One region of the Flammeovirga agarivorans genome, then DNA from elsewhere that is predicted to be linked to it. Evidence: riboswitches for the same ligand, from Rfam matches in the RefSeq annotation. Region 1 holds a riboswitch; each other region holds the start of a gene.
What was found. Region 1 has a riboswitch for cobalamin ahead of HGP29_RS17355 ((2Fe-2S) ferredoxin domain-containing protein). Riboswitches for the same ligand answer to the same signal wherever they lie in the genome.
Positions count from the first base shown of each region.

Region 2: it holds a riboswitch for cobalamin, as region 1 does, so the genes downstream of both, HGP29_RS22035 (ribonucleotide-diphosphate reductase subunit beta) here and HGP29_RS17355 ((2Fe-2S) ferredoxin domain-containing protein) in region 1, are expected to answer to the same signal.
Region 3: it holds a riboswitch for cobalamin, as region 1 does, so the genes downstream of both, HGP29_RS20845 (InlB B-repeat-containing protein) here and HGP29_RS17355 ((2Fe-2S) ferredoxin domain-containing protein) in region 1, are expected to answer to the same signal.
Region 4: it holds a riboswitch for cobalamin, as region 1 does, so the genes downstream of both, HGP29_RS12125 (ABC transporter substrate-binding protein) here and HGP29_RS17355 ((2Fe-2S) ferredoxin domain-containing protein) in region 1, are expected to answer to the same signal.

Region 1 is NZ_JABAIL010000005.1:297,580-302,105, reverse strand. Features, by position in the region: gene HGP29_RS17365 (sirohydrochlorin chelatase) at 1-276, opposite strand, end outside; gene HGP29_RS17360 (Rossmann-fold NAD(P)-binding domain-containing protein) at 283-1,110, opposite strand; gene HGP29_RS17355 ((2Fe-2S) ferredoxin domain-containing protein) at 1,107-1,895, opposite strand; cobalamin riboswitch at 2,031-2,226, opposite strand; gene HGP29_RS17350 (AAA family ATPase) at 2,228-2,767, opposite strand; gene cbiB (adenosylcobinamide-phosphate synthase CbiB) at 2,767-3,705, opposite strand; gene HGP29_RS17340 (pyridoxal phosphate-dependent aminotransferase) at 3,696-4,526, opposite strand, start outside.
Region 2 is NZ_JABAIL010000008.1:165,949-170,474, forward strand. Features, by position in the region: gene HGP29_RS22025 (BamA/TamA family outer membrane protein) at 1-40, shown strand, start outside; gene HGP29_RS22030 (BamA/TamA family outer membrane protein) at 195-1,322, shown strand; cobalamin riboswitch at 1,763-1,965, shown strand; gene HGP29_RS22035 (ribonucleotide-diphosphate reductase subunit beta) at 2,126-3,103, shown strand; gene HGP29_RS22040 (ribonucleoside-diphosphate reductase subunit alpha) at 3,194-4,526, shown strand, end outside.
Region 3 is NZ_JABAIL010000007.1:190,642-195,167, reverse strand. Features, by position in the region: gene HGP29_RS20850 (PKD domain-containing protein) at 1-545, opposite strand, end outside; gene HGP29_RS20845 (InlB B-repeat-containing protein) at 598-1,974, opposite strand; cobalamin riboswitch at 2,097-2,271, opposite strand; gene HGP29_RS20840 (Lacal_2735 family protein) at 2,395-2,556, opposite strand; gene HGP29_RS20835 (SDR family NAD(P)-dependent oxidoreductase) at 2,562-3,257, opposite strand; gene HGP29_RS20830 (thiamine-binding protein) at 3,354-3,659, opposite strand; gene HGP29_RS20825 (hypothetical protein) at 3,705-4,160, opposite strand.
Region 4 is NZ_JABAIL010000003.1:841,145-845,670, reverse strand. Features, by position in the region: gene HGP29_RS12135 (MORN repeat-containing protein) at 1-809, opposite strand, end outside; gene HGP29_RS12130 (N-acetylmuramoyl-L-alanine amidase-like domain-containing protein) at 902-1,768, shown strand; cobalamin riboswitch at 1,868-2,053, shown strand; gene HGP29_RS12125 (ABC transporter substrate-binding protein) at 2,073-3,233, shown strand; gene HGP29_RS12120 (TonB-dependent receptor plug domain-containing protein) at 3,236-4,526, shown strand, end outside.

The DNA of each region.
Region 1 (4,526 bases):
ATACGATTGGATCGTATTCATCTCATAAGGAATATCATTTTTAGCATGTGAGCCCGCAAAAAGAATTACAGGTAATGCATAAATTACCCTTACTCCTTTTTCGTACAACCGTTCTACTGCAGCCTCATATAAAGGGTGGCTAAACTCTAAAAAACCATAGTCTACTTCATATTCATTTTCGTACCTATTTTTTAACAAGGCGACGAGTTTTTTGAAAGCATCGGTTCCCGTTTTTCTTCTAGACCCATGGCCACATAATAATATTCCTTCTTTCATTGTCTTTTATATTTTCACCTCTTCATTGAAGTAGGCTTGAGGATCATCATATATATATTCAAAGGATAACAATCGCTTTGATTTACTATTATCAATCAGTTTAAAAGCAAAACTCTTACTGTCTCTAAAAATGGGTAGAGGTAACCCTAAGGTTACTGCAGCATTTGTATATAAATCCCTTCGAATAGGATGAAGGTCTGCACAGCCGTTAATCACTTCCCCAAAAAGGTCCTGATCAATCACCTCTACAATCAGATTTATCGCATCGGTTTGATGGATAACATTGACTGGCACATTTGGATTTTTCAAGACCCTATTTTCCCTTAGTAGCTGAGATGGATGACGTCCTCCTCCAATTAAACCTGCCATTCGGACAGCTGTCAATTGTTTTCCGAAATGTTGTCGTAATACTTTTTCTGCTTGATATATATTTTTTCCTCCAATAGTTTCTGGAGTAAAATGATCTGATTCTTGAATAGATTGATTGGTATTTGGATAGACAGAAGTGGAACTTACAAAGATGACTTTTTGATGAGCAGGTGTATGTTTTATCAGTTGTTCAATTTGTTTGACATACACTCCATTTTGATCTCTCCGGTCAGCAGGAGGAAAACAAATAATTAAAACATCAGATGAATTGATAAAATCACTCCAGCATCCATGAATTTTATCTTCTTCTATTTTAATCAGTGAAATTTGTTCTGAAGGTTCAAAAGCGAGTAGTTCTTCTTTTGAGGCAACACTACCTCTCACATCAAACCCTCTATTTTTTAAACAATTGGCTAATGGTTTTCCTAACCAACCTACTCCAACAATAGTCACCTTTCTTTTCATACTGTTTCCAATTTTATTCCTTTTAATTGTACTTCTAAACAGTATTGCCAAGCATGGTTTTCAAGCCAAATTAGCCCAAGTTCTTCACCAAATTTATTTTTTAGTCGAATCCCTTTTTTTAAGGAGTCCAACTGTTCAAAATATTCAACTACTGCAATTCTCTTTTTGACTAAATCTTGATTTTTTTGATCAATTGGAGCGATAATCAACTCTATCGTTTCCTCTGCCAATTCTAGTTCAAGAGTATACTTTTGACTGTAATTGACATTTTTAATTTCACTAAATGAAAATGATGTTCGATTAGCAAGAGAAAGCGTAGAATATGGACTATTTTCCGATAAATAGAGAAAAAGTGGATAGGTATATTGATCAGAGGCAAAGCCTTTTGTTATTCGGCATTCTCCAAGTTCTGAGTCCATCTTTATAGAAAATGGTTTTGGAGTAAAAGCACCTCTTTCTTTCTCCGATTTTATCTCAGACCATTCATCTTGATAGAGTAAATAGTCTTCAACGGGTTTTTGGTGTTCTAGATGGCTTTTAATAATTTCTAAGCCCTTTTGTGGAGTAAGATCTTTGTACCAATAGTTGGGTTGAACAATACATGTTGGAGCATCCTCACACCGGCCATTACATCTGGTTTTGATCGTATGAGTACTGTCCCATTGTCCGCTATTTCTAAGGTAAGCTCTTACATTTCGTACTACTTCCTCAGAACCTGCTTTTTGGCAAGATCCACCATCACAAAATAAAAAAATCTGTTGAGTCTCAGCAATGTTTTTCCCCATGATTCAGATTGTTTGATGAATAGCAACAATTGGGGATAATAGAATGACAATCTGTTTATTGTTAGCAAGTTAGTAAAACTAACAAAGTGTACTAATAGATTGAAGGTCACAACTTTTATTCCCGAAAGTTTGTTTTCTTGTTTGCAAAAAAAAGTAGGTATTCTGACTTGCTTTCTTCTGTTACTCCTTCCCATTTATCTTAACAGTGGCTCATTGTAACAAAATTGTTTTCGAAAGAAAACGAAAGTTTACAGCTGCGGGTACAGTTTTGGATTCACACCAAATTCCCTTTTCATTCCAACATTAGGAACTCCTTTTCAGCAGTGGCAAATTTACTTAATTTTAGTTGGTAAGCAAACCTTGTTAAGAACAAAGTCTAAACGGCTCTGTACTGATGTAAATGGTAAATAAACTATCTCAAATCCATAATCCAGATAAGTTTTCTCTAAAACAGGTGATAATTGCTGCTGATAAGAAAATGATTCTGGCCTTTGAGGATCTTTGGTATATATTTCTTTCCAAGGAAGTGCAAAAAACACCTCTTTTTTATAATATCGATGGAAAGGAAACGATGTTAAGTAATCAGGAACTGGTTTCTCCTGAAACCGAAGGTAGGCAATGGTATCAATAATACTTCTATCACAAAAAATTGCTTCGGAATATTCTCTTAAATGATCTAATTTTTTTTGAAAAACTAGTTCACTAAACCGCTCTACGTTTTTCCATGGCATTCCTTCCCTTCCATACTTCTGTTCATCTATTATCACCTGACGCGAGGCTTCGGGCATTGTTAATACACCTGACCTTTCAATCGTATTAATCAAGGTCGTTTTTCCTGTACCTGCTGCTCCTGAGATGATAGAAATACTCATTAGTAGACTTGTATTAAAATGAGATAAAAAGCAATGAGTAAAACGAAAAACCAACTAGTACTATAGTTGATATTTGCTACTTTATAAATTTCTTGATGCTGAATAGATCTATGGTTAGTACCGATATATGGTTTCTCTACCAATTTGCCTCCATAAAAATTAGGACCACCAAATCTCACCTTTAGAATATAGGCTAAAGCGGCTTCCGGATAACCCGCATTGGGACTACTATGTTTTTTTCCTTCAGTGAAAACTGTTGCCAAACCTCCAAACCGAAATGAAACGATCAACATAAAAAAAGCTGTTAGTCGGGCAGGAATATAATTCGCAACATCATCTAGTTTGGCTGCAAATTTCCCAAATTGTTCATAGCGGTCATTTTTATAGCCAATCATAGAATCAAAAGTATTGATCATTTTATAGGCCATTGCTCCGGGAACTCCTAAAATGGTAAAATAGAACAAGGGGGCAATTACACCATCACTTAAGTTTTCAGACATTGTTTCAAGGGTAGCCGTACGAATTTGCTGTTCATTTAATGCTGAAGTATCTCTACCTACAATCCAAGAAAGTCTTTTTCTCCCTGCCTCTAATCCTTCTTTTTCTAATACATTAAAAACTGCAATTCCTTCTTTTACTAATGTTTTATTGGCTAAACAGTAAAACAATAAAATGACACTAAGAAGTATTGATACAATAGTATTTAACTCATCAATATAGCTTAGTACATAGTAAGGAACTACAAATGATAAACTCACTAAAGTAATCGTTAATAAAGCTCCTTTAAAAAACTTATTTTTTCCATTATTTAGACGCTTTTCTCCCTTCGCTATAAGGTTTCCATATCCCACAATAAGGTGTGGCAAAACTCTAGGATCTCCAAAAATTTGATCCAACACAAAGGCAATAATTAAGATGAGTATTGACTTTATATCCATGAAGTAAGTGCTTTAATAATTTGTTTGTTAGCCGTTGGTGATTGTACAGAAAGTCGAATAAACTCTCCTTCTAAACTAGTAAAGTTGGTAGCGTCCCTTATCAAAATTCCTTTGCTAATTAAGACGTTCTTTAATTCACTTGCCTTTCCTTTTAATAATTTAACCAAGAAGTAAGACGTGTTAGTTTCTTGTACCTCTATATGATCAATCACTCTTAATTGATCTTGAAAAAATATCCGTTCTTTTAATAGACTTTCAATATCAAAAATCAGTTGGTCATAATTCTCAAAAAGGTATTTTCCTGTTTGAATAGCCAACCCGTTAACACTCCATGGAATACGAATCGCTTTTAATTTCTCAACCATAGAAGCATCAGAAATAATATAGCCTAAACGAAGCCCAGGAATTGTAAATGTTTTGGTTAGCGATCGTACAACAATTAAGTTTTTATGCTTTTCTACTAAAGGTAAAACTGATTTTGTAGCTTTTGTAAACTCAATATATGCCTCATCTATCACAAAAGTTGATGTAGGGTTTTCCGTTATAAAGTATTCTAATTCAGCAAAGGAAAATACACTTCCTGTTGGGTTATTGGGATTGCAAATAAATACAAGGTCCGTATTAAACGAATCTAATTTTTCCTTTTCTACAACAGTATATGAGATGTTATGCATCTTACAAGCATCTTCATATTCTGAGAAAGTTGGACCTACAATGGTCGACCTTTTACCTCTAAACAATTGAGCTATCAGATAAAACGCTTCAATAGCACCATTCGTAAACAGAAAATTTTCAGCAGGTTGTTGATATCTAATAGATGC
Region 2 (4,526 bases), on a different contig from region 1:
AAGTTCTGGGTTATACCTTACTTATGGTGAAGCATTTTAATACTGTTGGGAGATTAAATTTTTTCTAAAGGAATCAATTTTTCTCCCTTTTTTGACAATTCTATTCAATAATTTTAAACTTCTTTATTAATACCCTATAATGTGTCTGAAAATTAGTAGATTTACGATCTTATATTATCGCTGAACTAATATTTATGCAAACATCGAAATCACTTCTACTAATTTTATTTTCACTATTTATTTCATCATCGATTTTAGCACAAGACGATTCAATTTCGAGTGAAATAGATACATTATATAAGAAGAAGATAACCGCCTTTCCTTACCCGGCTTATGCCCAAGAAACAAGTTGGGAGTTTGGCCTAGTAAGTGTGTTTCAATTTAAAACACCCAATGCCACTTTAGCTACTAGACCATCAAATGCAACATTTATAGGTTTCTATACTTTAGAAAACCAAATGAGGTTGAAGTTGGAGCATACCATTTTTACCAAAGATGAAAACTGGTTATTCGAAGGGACATGGGAGTACGCTAAATACCCAGAGAAATATTACGGTATTGGAGGGGACACTCCGAATAGCAATGAACAGTTGATGGATTGGACTAAAGTTGATTTTAGACAACAGTTTCTGAAAAAAATTAGAGACAAGATGTTTTTTGGTCTTCAATACAGATACGCTAATTTTTGGGATATAAGTGTTGGACCAAGAGAGGATGGAAGTTATGGTGATGTCTCTGAAATACCTGGGTCTGCAGGTGGTTCACTTTCAGGATTAGGATTTGTGTACAAATGGGACACAAGAGACCTTGTATTGACACCTTCTGGCGGGCATTATATTGAAGCTAAAATCGAAACCTATAACTCTTTTTTAGGAAGCGATTATAAATTCGAACGTATTTACTTGGATGCAAGAAAGTACTTTGATGTGAGTAGAGAGAAGGAAGGAAAAACAGTATTAGCTTTTCAGGGTATTTACAACTCAACATATGGTGATGTTCCTTTTAGAGAAATGGCACTTATGGGAGGTTTGAATATGATGAGAGGTGTCTATGAAGGTAGATATAGAGATAATAATATGATCGCCTTTCAAGCAGAAGTAAGGCAGCACATGTTCTGGAGATTAGGAATGACAGCCTTTGTTGCAACTGCTAACGTTTATGAAAATAGCAGTGATTTTAATTTTTCAGAAACTAAACTTTCGGGAGGTGTTGGTGTAAGGTTACTGATTAATGAAGAAGATAAAGCATCACTAAGAGCGGACTATGGAATTGGCCCTGATGGAAGCTCCGGAATTTATCTAACTTTTGGTGAAGCTTTTTAAGATGACATCATTATTATTTTTTGAATAAAAAATCAAGACAATAACTCTGTTTGTTTGAAATTTACAAACAGTCATTAAGCTCATTTTTAATAAAAGGTGAATCATGAAAAAAAATCTTTTATTAAAAATGAGCTTTTTTTTCATGATACAATCCAAATTTAATTTTGTATATAGTCGTTATGTGATCTCTGAAAACAAATCCTGATTTATTGTGTTATATATTATATTTTTTTTTGAACAAGTAATACAAAAAATGTTTCATTGATTGGGACAGGTGTTACTTTTTGAAATATTAGAATAGTACAATTATTAATAGATAGTTAGCTCTCTTCTTATTAGCGCTAATTTTTGATTCAGTCAAGTAAAAAATGATAAAATTGAGAATATTTTTTTTTATAAAATTACCATCAAAAATGTTTGCAATAATCACGAAAAGGCTATTTATTTGTTAAAACGAAGGTGCTGAAGTGAAGTTGAGAATGCTTCAGTGAAAAGGGAAATAGGTGTAATTCCTATGCTGTTCCCGCAGCTGTAAGTTTTTAGATGAGTTCAATTTTTAACCACTATATCTTTTGGGTATGGGAAGGGAGAATTTCATCACTTGAAAACGAGCCAGAAGACCTGCCATCGTGTGCTTAATTTACCTCCTTCGGGATAAGGGAGAGCAAATCGTTGATCTATCTTCTTTGGATTTTTTCAAAGTTTTAGTCAAAGAGTCTTGTAAAGTAAAATTAGCAAACGTCAAATGTGCGGCAACAAATTAGTTGTCAGTGTTGTTTACATTAAAAACTTTAAATATAACAATGAGTTTACTAGATAAACGTGTAGCTTACAAACCTTTTGAATACCCAAAAGCACAAGAGTTCATTGATGCAATTCATCAGACTTTTTGGATTCACTCAGAAGTGAATTTTGATGCTGATATTCAGCAATTCAAAACAAACTTAAGTGATCATGAGCGTGATGTTATTGGTAATATTTTAAAGACATTTGCACAAACAGAAACAAACGTTCAGGATGATTTCTGGGGTGTGATCGGACAATTTATTCCTAAACCGGAGATTAAAGCAATGGCGATCACTTTTGCAGAAAATGAAGCTAGACATGCATCAGCGTACGCTCGTTTAAACGAATTGTTAGATTTGGATAATTTTGAGGCATTCCTAGAAGATGAAACAGCTATGGAACGTCTTGAAATGTTATCACAAGTGACAGTTGATGCACAAGGAAATGCAAAACCAGAAGATTTACTTCAGTCGATTGCTATTTTCTCTTGTTTCACTGAAAATGTAAACTTATTCTCTCAGTTTGCTATTCTTCTTTCATTCAAAAAATTCAAGAACCAATTAAAAGGTATTGGTAATATCATTAAGTGGTCTGCGAAAGATGAAAACTCACATGCAAGAGCGGGTATGTGGTTATACAACTCAATGATTGCTGAATACCCTGAGTTGAATACTGAAGAATTACAAAACCGTATTTATGAAGCGGCTAAGATTTCTCATGATGTTGAAGTAAGGTTACTTACAGGCATCTTTGAAAATGGGGAGTTTGATTTCTTACCAATCAATCACTTGGTACATTTCATGAGAGATCGTTTAAATAAGAGTTTATCAGAAATTGGTTTAAAGCCAACTTTCGAAGTAGACAAAGAAGTACTTAAAGAAATGCAATGGTTTGATGAGGAAGTATTCGGCCTTGCTCATGATGATTTCTTTGCCGTACGTCCAACAGAATATACAAAGAAAACTCAGTCAGTTACCGCTGACGATTTATTCTAAGCAAAAATACTACAATACAAGGGAGCTGCTATTCTCCCTTGTAATTTCAATTTCTTTCTAAACACCACTACACACCCTCAGTTCTTAATTATGTCTGAAATTACTTTAACTGCTGAAGCATCTAATTTGGAAGCAAGCCCAAAATGGATGACTCATGAAGGATTGCAAACTTTAAATAACGGTTACCTATTAGAAGGTGAAACTGTAAGAGATGCTGTAACAAGAATTGCTAAAGCTGCTGCAACTCGATTAAAAAGACCCGATTTCGAAAAAAGATTCTTTGACGCTATTTGGAATAACTATTTATGTCCTGCTTCACCTGTATGGTCAAATATGGGTACAGAAAGAGGATTACCAATCAGTTGTTTTGGTAGTTATGTGCCTGATAGTATTGCTGGTATCGGTTCTACTTTAGCAGAAGTAATGATGATGTCGAAAATTGGTGGAGGTACTTCTATCAATATGTCTGATGTACGTCCTAGAGGTGCTGAAATTACAAATAATGGTACTTCTAACGGTGTATACCCTTTCTTGGAAATGTTTGATTCAGTAATCAACGGTACAAACCAAGGAAGTACAAGAAGAGGTATGCTTGCTGCTTACCTTGACGTTGAGCATGAAGATATCGACGAATTTCTAACTATTAAAGATGTTGGAAAGACAATTCAAAACATCTTCATGGGTGTAACTGTTTCTGATAACTTTATTCAAAAGGTAAGAGAAGGAGACAGACGTAGCCGTGAGGTTTGGGCAAAAGTGATCAAATCGAGAATTGAAAAAGGCATTCCTTATGTCTTATATAAAGATAACGCGAACAATCAACGTCCAAGATGGTACAAAGATCAAGGGATGGAAATCAAAGCCTCTAACCTTTGTTCTGAGATTATGCTTCCTTCTAATGAAGAAGAATCATTCGTTTGTTGTTTGTCATCATTAAACTTAGTGCGTTATGATGAGTGGAAAGATACTGACTTAGTTGAGACAGCTACTTTCTTCTTAGATGCAGTAATGGAAGAGTTTATTGATAAAGCCAAAGGTATTGATCATATGCAAAGAGCTGTGAACTTTGCTAAAAACCATAGAGCTTTAGGTCTGGGTGTTTTAGGATGGCATAGCTTCTTACAAAAGAAGAAAATTCCTTTTGCTGGTATTGCGGCTGATTCTTGGACAAGAATTATCTTCAAACAAATTAAAGAGCAATCTATCAGAGCTTCAGAAAAGTTAGCGAACGCTTATGGTGAGCCTAAGGTAATGATGGATACAGGTAGAAGAAACTCTACATTGTTAACTATTGCTCCTACAACTTCTAATGCTTTGATTGCTGGTGGATACTCTACTGGTATTGAGCCAATGGCAAGTAACTATTATGTAATGGACTCTGCTAAAGGTGTATTCTCAAGAAAAAATAAGCAGTTAGAAGAGT
Region 3 (4,526 bases), on a different contig from region 1:
GCTGTCAAATCGAACTCACCTGTTTGCTCTTCTCCATTCCATTCCATTTTATATGGAATAATATGATCATTTTCCGTAGGTCTGTAGTAAGTGATACTCACATTATGCTTTGTCGTTGATGCATTATATTCTGATCCTTTCAGTTCGTACCAAGGCTCATTATCATCAGGGTAGCCATTGTGATTCAAATCTTGACATACCATAACAATTCCAGGTTCACTGGAGTTTTCAAACGAGTTAGCATAAATGGCTATATCATTTCCGTCCTTATTAAGGATCGAGTGATCAAATTTAAAGGTTACCTCTCCTCCAAATGCACCTAATGAGATAAATTGATCTGTATTACCTACAATGTTTTCTGCTGCTTCAAAATCATTTTCTACCTTATTCATAAACTGACCGGGAGCAGGTTTGAAATCTATTACCTCTGAGATATAAGGTTGTGCATCTGGATTATCAATATGTTTATAGCTTGTGTCTTCAATCTCTGAATTATCACACCCAAAAATGAGTATTACTGGAAGTATTTTTAAAATATTTTTCATAATTAGAATCGTTTGGAGGGAATACTTTTACGTATTCCCTCTTAGTTAGTGTTTAGGGTAAGATTGAAGCGTAAACTTGCAATGTATCTTTGTTTAAAACAGAAACTGTTTCACCTTCTACTTGGATAGTGTAGATATATCTATTCTGTTCTAGATGGTCGTCAAATAAAGATGTATCACTTTCGGATAAATTCTCGTATGTGATATTCCCTTGGCCATCCTCCACTCTCTTTTTAATCATTACTTCCTCAGTACCAACAACTACTGATAAACCTTTTTCAGCAGAATAATTCACTTCTCTAACGTTACCTCTAATAATTTCATCGAAAAACTCGATTCCGTAACGCATAGGTGCATTCCATTTTCCACCATCATAAGCAGGAGTTCCCGTTTCATCAAATTCCTCATTTCGCATATATCCAAAACCTAATTGAGGTGATGACATGTAAACATCTTTTACTAGATTAAATACATAAGTACCGCCCATCATTGGGTCATCGCTTGCTACTGATAATGGGAAAGTGAACATTCCGTAGTTTGAATGGCTATATAAGTCTTTTGAGCTATTTTCTTTATTATCAACAAGGTAAACCTCAGTACCCCAAGCCCAACCTCTAGATAGGTAATTGAGTTGAGCTTTTACCATAATATGATCCCCGTTACTTAAACTATTAAAATCATCTCTTGAAATGGTCGCATATTCAAATGTAGTTTCTCCTGCTACGATTTTCCACTTTGCTATTAAAGTAATATCACCATTAACTTTTGAAGTAAAATCATAAAGTTCATCATTTAAAAACCATCCTAGAAACTCATAATCTTCCTTTTGTGGATTTTCAGGTTCAGTTACTTCAGTATCTTCATCGACCGTTACTAATGTCATTTGCTCACCATTATTTGGGTCAAAGGAAACAACATACTGATCAATGACTTCTTCATAAATTGCCGTCAGTTCAATATTAGAAGTTACAGCCTCTCCAAATTTAAATTCAGCACCATCTTCAGACCAGAATTTAAAGATAAACCCTTCTTTTAGTGGGATTTGAGGAGCTTCTAATAGATTATTTTCGATGACAGTAGCTACACTATCTTCTTGTCCATTGTCAAATTTATATGTGACTTGATAAGTGACTTCGATTTCTTCCCATAACGCCGTTAATGTAAAATCATCAACTACTTCTTTTGAAAAATCGTATTCTTGATCATTTTTCGTCCAATATAAAAATTCGTGACCCTCTTTCGTAGGATCCGTTGGCGTAGTCACCTTTTCGCCCGCTAAAACTTCTTGGCTTTCTATTTTTGTACCACCATTACAATCAAAATCAACAGTATATGCAGTGATTGATGCCTCTTCTTTATCACAACTGAATAGTCCAAATAATAAGAGTATTACGAAATAGAATGATTGTCTTGTAAATTGTTTGTTCATCACTTTGCTTTTAATAATAAAAATTAGGTGACAAAACTCTAGGTAAGCTTATATTTCTTCGATAGAGGGGATCTACCAAGTGGTACCATGAAATTTTTCAAACTTTATTCCCGAAGTTTTGTCTAAAAAATAAATGCTTGGTAGGTCTCCTGACTTAGTTCTCACTTTTCGCCTTCTCGTATATTACAATGGCCTATTGAAAAATGACTTTTTGAACTTTTACAGTTGCGGGTACAGTTCTAGATTTTCACTAGATTCCCTGTTATTCCTTGCGGAACCAATGCGAAACAAAAGTGGTGTGGTTTAATTTAATTGAAAGTGATGTTGATCATTATTTAATCTTATTAGTAAATAATATTAAAAAAAGGTTTGCGGTATCTAATAACCACAAACCTTAACATAATACGATATTTAAACCGCTTATAATTTTTCTAATTCTTTTAGCACTTCGTTCGCTTCGTACATTTTAAGATCGCTAGCTTTTCGATCTGTATGCGACAAACGATGTGATTCTTCCAAAAGCTTCTTGTATTTCGCTTCTAGTTTTTCTTTGGGTGATTTCTTTTTAAATAGTCCAAACATGATGATTATAATTTAAGTGTTGATATACCTCCATCCACATGCAAGATTTGTCCTGTCATCCAAGAGGATTGATCCGATAAAAGAAAAGCAGATAATCTTGCAATATCTTCAGCCTCACCAATTCTCTTTAATGGGTGAGTACTGGCATTCGCTTCCTTCTTTGATTCATCACTAAGTAATTTTGATGCCAAAGGAGTATCGGTTAATGATGGTGCTATTGCATTTACTCTAACTTTTGGAGCATATTCTGCTGCCAATGCTTTTGTTAACCCTTCTATCGCACCTTTTGATGCAGCTACTTGAGTATGAAACTTAAAACCTGTCTGCACTGCAACTGTTGAGTACAATACAATGCTCCCTTGTGATTTTCTCAGTTTATTGATCACTGCTTGTAAAACCTTTACGGCTCCGTTGACTTGAAGCTGAAAATCATCAATAAAACTTTGAGGTGTTAATCTTGTAAAAGGCATCAGGTTTATACTACCAGGACAATATGCTACTCCATTTAGTTCATCTGGAAGCTGATCAAAGTTATTGGTCTCCGAAAGTACATCATACTGTTGGTAATGTGTATTTTCGTTCTCAAACGTAGGCATTGTCTTATTATAAGTTGCAAATACTCTATTTCCACTTTCTGCAAGTGTTTTTACTAATGCTTCTCCTATTCCGGATGCCCCTCCTATTATTAGATAATTTTTCATGGTCTACATAAGTGTTACAGAGAATTAACTACCTATGCTCGGAAATGTTTTCAATAAAAAAAGAGAACATCCAATGTTCTCTTCTCTTATTTCAGCCTAAACTTTACCTATTCTTTTCTCAATAGATTCTGTTTTTGCCTTAATCATCCCTGATTTATTTTTATTGTAATCCATGTTCATTACACAATAAATACGGTCAGAGATGGGATCCATAATCTTATAAGCATCGTCTACTACCTTTAATAATTCAGTAACCGTTTCAGCTTCGATTACCGTCCCCATAGGAGAAAACTGATATGTAAGACCAGAGTCTTTAATATGTTGTACTACTTTAGAAACGTATTCTCCAATATGATCACCTTTGTCTATTGGAAAAATAGCAAAATTCATTATTGCACCCATAAATCATTAATTTTTGAAGTTTATGGGTACAAAACTAAGGAATTATTAAGGATGAACAACTGAAGTGGATGCTTTTAAGTTCTCCTCTAATTCTTTATACCAAATCACGAAAAAAGCATCGTATTGATCATCAGATTTCTCTATATTAATTTCATACTCTACTCCCTTATTTTTGGCAAACATCATGGTTGCTTCATCATAAACCAATACAGAATCAAAGGCTACATCAAATTCTTCTTCCATTGATGATTGAAATTGGTCTACTTGTGTTTTATTTAACGTTGTAGGTACCAAGGTATCATTGTTCACCGGCATAATCATTACGCCTAAACATAATTCGGAGTCATCAGACTCCACTGGCATTATCTGATATGTATTTCCTTTAATCGATACGATTTTGTCTTTCTGTTTGCTTTGCCCAATCTTAATGCCTTCTACATCTTGCGCGTTCACCATTAACATTGTTAAGAAAGAAACCGTAGCTAAAATTATCTTTTTCATAATAGGTCATCAACAATAAATGTTGTTATATAAATCGTTAAACTTTTGTTGTAGTCATATTGGGTTTATCCAAATCAATCTTTGATACGTAACATCATACACACATAGTTACACTATTATTGTTAATAGATCATTTTAACAAAAAAATCCGCTCATGAAGCGGATTCTTTCTGTATCCTCCTACGACAAGAGGATATTATATAACTACTTATTTGACTTAAATTTTTTTTCTTTTTGAGTATATACAAATATTCATATTTTCAACGAATTTTTCAATAACCATTTGTAGGTATTTTTCATTATTTTCTTAAATATATGGTACTTAACGAACATATTTTTTTGAAATATAATTATTGCAATCGATTG
Region 4 (4,526 bases), on a different contig from region 1:
TCTTCAAAGTAGACGAAGTCACATGAGCCATACTCAGCGCGCATATATACTTTTCTTTTCGGATATAAAGCACCTTTCCAATATTCTGAAACAATAATCCCTACTCTATCATACCCTTCATCAGTTGTTTCAATTTCAAAAACTTTCCCGACAAATACTGCCTCTGATTCGTTATATGCTTCGGCAACAGATACAGATTCTCTATAACAGTCACATGGCACGTACTCATCATCTCTCCACTCACCTTGTTCTGTATCTCCATTTGGATAAAGCATTATACCTTTTCCATGGCGTTTACCGTTTTTCCATTCACCAATATATTGTGCTCCGTTAGCATACCAGTGTTGGCCTTCTCCATTGACTTGATTATACATCCAAGTACCTTCGTGTCTTTCACCTGAACGAGTAATTAATATACCACGACCATGCATTTTTCCATCAAGAAAACCTCCTTGATATACATCACCATTTGCCCAATTATATACACCGGCGCCAAATGGTTGTCCTTTAGAGAAGTTCCCTTCGTACTTATTGCCATTCGCAAATTTTAAACTTCCTCTACCGTCCATCAAGTCATTTCTCCATTTTCCTTGATAAACCGTTCCATCTTCCCATGTATATGTTCCCATACCATGACGTTGACCATCCCCGTTAAATTGACCAACATATTTATCTTTTTCAGGGTGCTCACTGATTTCTTGTCCTAATACTGACGTAAAATTTATCAGTAAAAAACACAACATAAATCCAAGAGACTTTCTTAACATTCTATTGATATTTTTATAGTTTGATTGCAAGGTAAGTTCCATTGTTCTGATAATTTCAAAGAATTGCCTAAGTTTATATATCAAGAACATTATTGAAGTTAATGCTTCATTCCTGCAAAATGCAAAAAATAAATATGTCAAGACAATTCTTATCAATAATTAGCTTATTATTTATCACTTTTTATTGCCAAGCACAGTTTGTTTGTACAATTCCAAGTACAAAAGCTTTTGAAGATAAGCTCACAACATTAAACCAACTTCCTTTACAAGGGCTTACTTCGAATGAAAAGGCAATCAGTATTGCCAAAACATTTGTAGGTGAACCCTATCTTGAAAAGACCCTCGAAATAAATGAAAAGAGGGAAGACTTAGTCATTAATTATCTAGGTTTTGATTGTACTACCTTTGTAGAATCTGTAGTTGCTTTAACTAAATTGTATTCTGGAGAGGACAATGAAAAATTTAGAAACCTCAATCATTATGCAAGTATCTTAGAATATTTAAGATATAGAGACGGGAGACGAAATGGGTACCCTTCACGATTACATTATTTTACAGAATGGGTAAGAAATAATCAGAAAAAAGGTATTGTTACTGACGTTACGGAGAAAATCGGAGGAACAGTATACGATAAGAAAATCAACTTTATGAGTACTCATATCACTGCGTACAAACAGTTAGTTGGTAATGATTCCGCTTTAGTAGAGGTCAAGAAAATTGAAGATCAAATAAATACAAAGCCACTCTCTCAAATATATATTAAAGAAATAGCTGAGATAGAAAGTAAAATAGAACCTGGAGATATTATTGCTTTGGTTTGTAAAGTAGATGGTTTAGATGTCTCTCATGTCGGTTTTGCAGTAAGATTGGAAGACCACCGTATACATTTATTACATGCCTCACAATCTGGAGGGGAAGTTGAAATCACAAAAAAACCTTTAGCAGAGTGGTTAAAAAATAGCAAATTGAACACCGGGATAACAGTTGCAAGAATCAACTAGTTTGTCTTTTGAATAATAGTATTTCTTGACAAAACTGCTACTGATAATGGATTTGCAAATGATTTTTAATGATCACAGTCATGCTTCATAAATAATCTTTTTAGTTGTATTGTAAATAATCATCTATCATATTTGCATCAAACGAAAGGGAATTTGGTGAGAATCCAAAACAGTCCCCGCTACTGTAATCCTACCTGTAAGGGTTGATGAAAATGCCACTGAGTACACTCGGGAAGGCTCATCTAAAAGGAAAGTCAGGATATCTTTTGTTTGGAAATATTCTTCGGGTGTAAAGTAAAAAGGAATGCAGCTAAACAAGTCACTATATACTATAGTCCTTTCTTTCCTCATCCTATTTTTTGGATGTCAGCAGAAGGAAAACAAACAAACGTCTCAGAAAGAGAATCAAGAGCAAAATATTGGCTCAGTAAAATCGGAAGTGTTACATGCTAAAACTTTTAAGTTAGAGTATAAGGACAATCTTAAATTATTACACTTCATCAATCCTTTTAACGACGGTCAAGAGACATTTGTATTATTACCAAAAGGGAATTCTCTTCCTGATCAATACAAAGGCCATCAAGTTATTTCAATTCCAGTAAAAAATGTAATTACAACGACCACCGCTCAAACTTCTATGATGGAAGAACTTGGAAGTATTGATGCTATTAGGGGGTATGTTGATAAAACCTATATGTATAGCCAAGACATTATTGACCGTATGGAAGAAGGTCGTATTATTTCTGTTGGTTATGATATGGAAGGAAATGCTGAAAAAGTAATCTTAAGTGATGCTGACTTGGTTATGGTTGTAGGAAGCAGTTCAACCTCTTCTAATTCATTCCCTGTTATTCAAAAAGCAGGCATTCCTATCTTAGCCAATACAGATTGGCAAGAAAGTGACTTATTGGGAAGAGCCGAATGGATTAAGGTTTTTGGTGCTCTTCTTAACAAGGAAGCCGAAGCAAATGCTTTGTTTGAAAGCATTACAAAGCAATACAACGAATATAAACATCTAGCTACTCAGGCAAAATCTTCTCCGAAAGTGATTAGTGGTTTACCGTACAAAGGCCTTTGGTCTGTACCTGGTGGAGCCTCTTATTTGGCTAAAGCTTTTCATGATGTTCATGTAGATTATCCTTGGTTCGACAATGATCAAAAAGGTAGTTTACAATTCGACTTAGAAGGCGTTTATGCAAAAGGAAAAGATGCAAAGTATTGGATTAACGTTGGTATGATCAATTCCTTGGAAGAGTTAAAAGGCGTTGACAAGAGGTATGCTGAATTTGATGCATTTACCAACGGAGGAATCTACAACAACAATAATAAAATGAATAAAGCAGCCAATGATTATTGGGGTACAGGAATTTTACACCCAGAAATCATTTTAGCTGACCTTATTAAGATTTTCCATCCGGAACTTCTTCCCGATCACGAATTATACTTCTTTCAAAAAATTAATTAATCATGAGATTAAAAGGTCTAATGGCCGTTTTATTCTTTATCTCCACTTATTGTGTAGGTCAAGAGTATCAGCTTCCTGATCGAGAATTAAAAGAAGTTGAGATCACTGCCAAATCAATGAAGTACTATAGTCAAGGGGCACATATCCAAACCTTTGACAGTACTGAAATGCAATTCTATAATGAAGGTACTCTAGCGACTTTATTAAGAGATAAAGCTTCAGTATATATTCGAGAATATGGTGCTCCAGGGCAACTTTCTAGTATCTCTATTCGTGGTGCATCTCCAGAAAATACTGCGATTGTATGGAATGGCATTAACTTAAATTCTTTGACGTTAGGTCAAACAGATATGTCTACCATTAATACTTTCTATTTTGATAATATTGACCTTCAGTATGGAGCAAGTTCTGCACAATATGGTTCTGGGGCAGTAGGTGGTACCATTATCCTTAAAGATCAATTGGATTGGGAGAGAGAAAATCATTTTGAATTACAAACAGCATACGGAAGCTTCAACCAACAATTTTATGGTTTTAAAGCTCAATATGGTAATAATAAATGGAAGCATAAGACAGTAGGCCTTTATCAGATGGCTGATAATGATTATACATTTTATAATGAATATGCCAAAGAAGATCAGGTACAACAAAATGCTGGTTTTTGGCATGCAGGAATTCTTCATGAAACTCATTTTAAACCAAATGAAAACGAAGAATGGTCCGTTAATCTATGGTATACACAAGATCAAAGGGGTATTCAACCAATCATGGGCAATAACATGAAGCCGAGTACTTATGACTCTACTGAAAATACAAATTTCAGAGGAGTTGTAAATTACAAAGTGAAAAATGATAAATGGACACATACTGCAAGTGTCGCCTATATTCAGGATGAATTATTAAACGGTGGAAGCCAAATTGCCACACAAAGAGTTCAGGGAGATTATAGAGGTGAAACATCATTAACCAACAGTTTAACATTACAAACTGGTTTGACTCTAATGAACATTTGGCCAGATGTTTATGCCTACGCTGCCGACACAGAGGAATTTAGAGGGTCCGTTTTTGCAGCCCTTAGATGGGATGTCACCAATCGTTTTAATGTATCTACCACATTACGACAAACAGTCGTTACTGGATACTCTGCTCCATTTACACCCTCACTGAATTTATCTTATATCGCATTAGAAGATGGGAGTCAATCTTTAAAAATAAAAAGTTCGGCTGGAAGAAGTTATAGAGTCCCTACCCTCAACGAAAGGTATTGGGGAGAAAAAGCTAACCCAGACATTA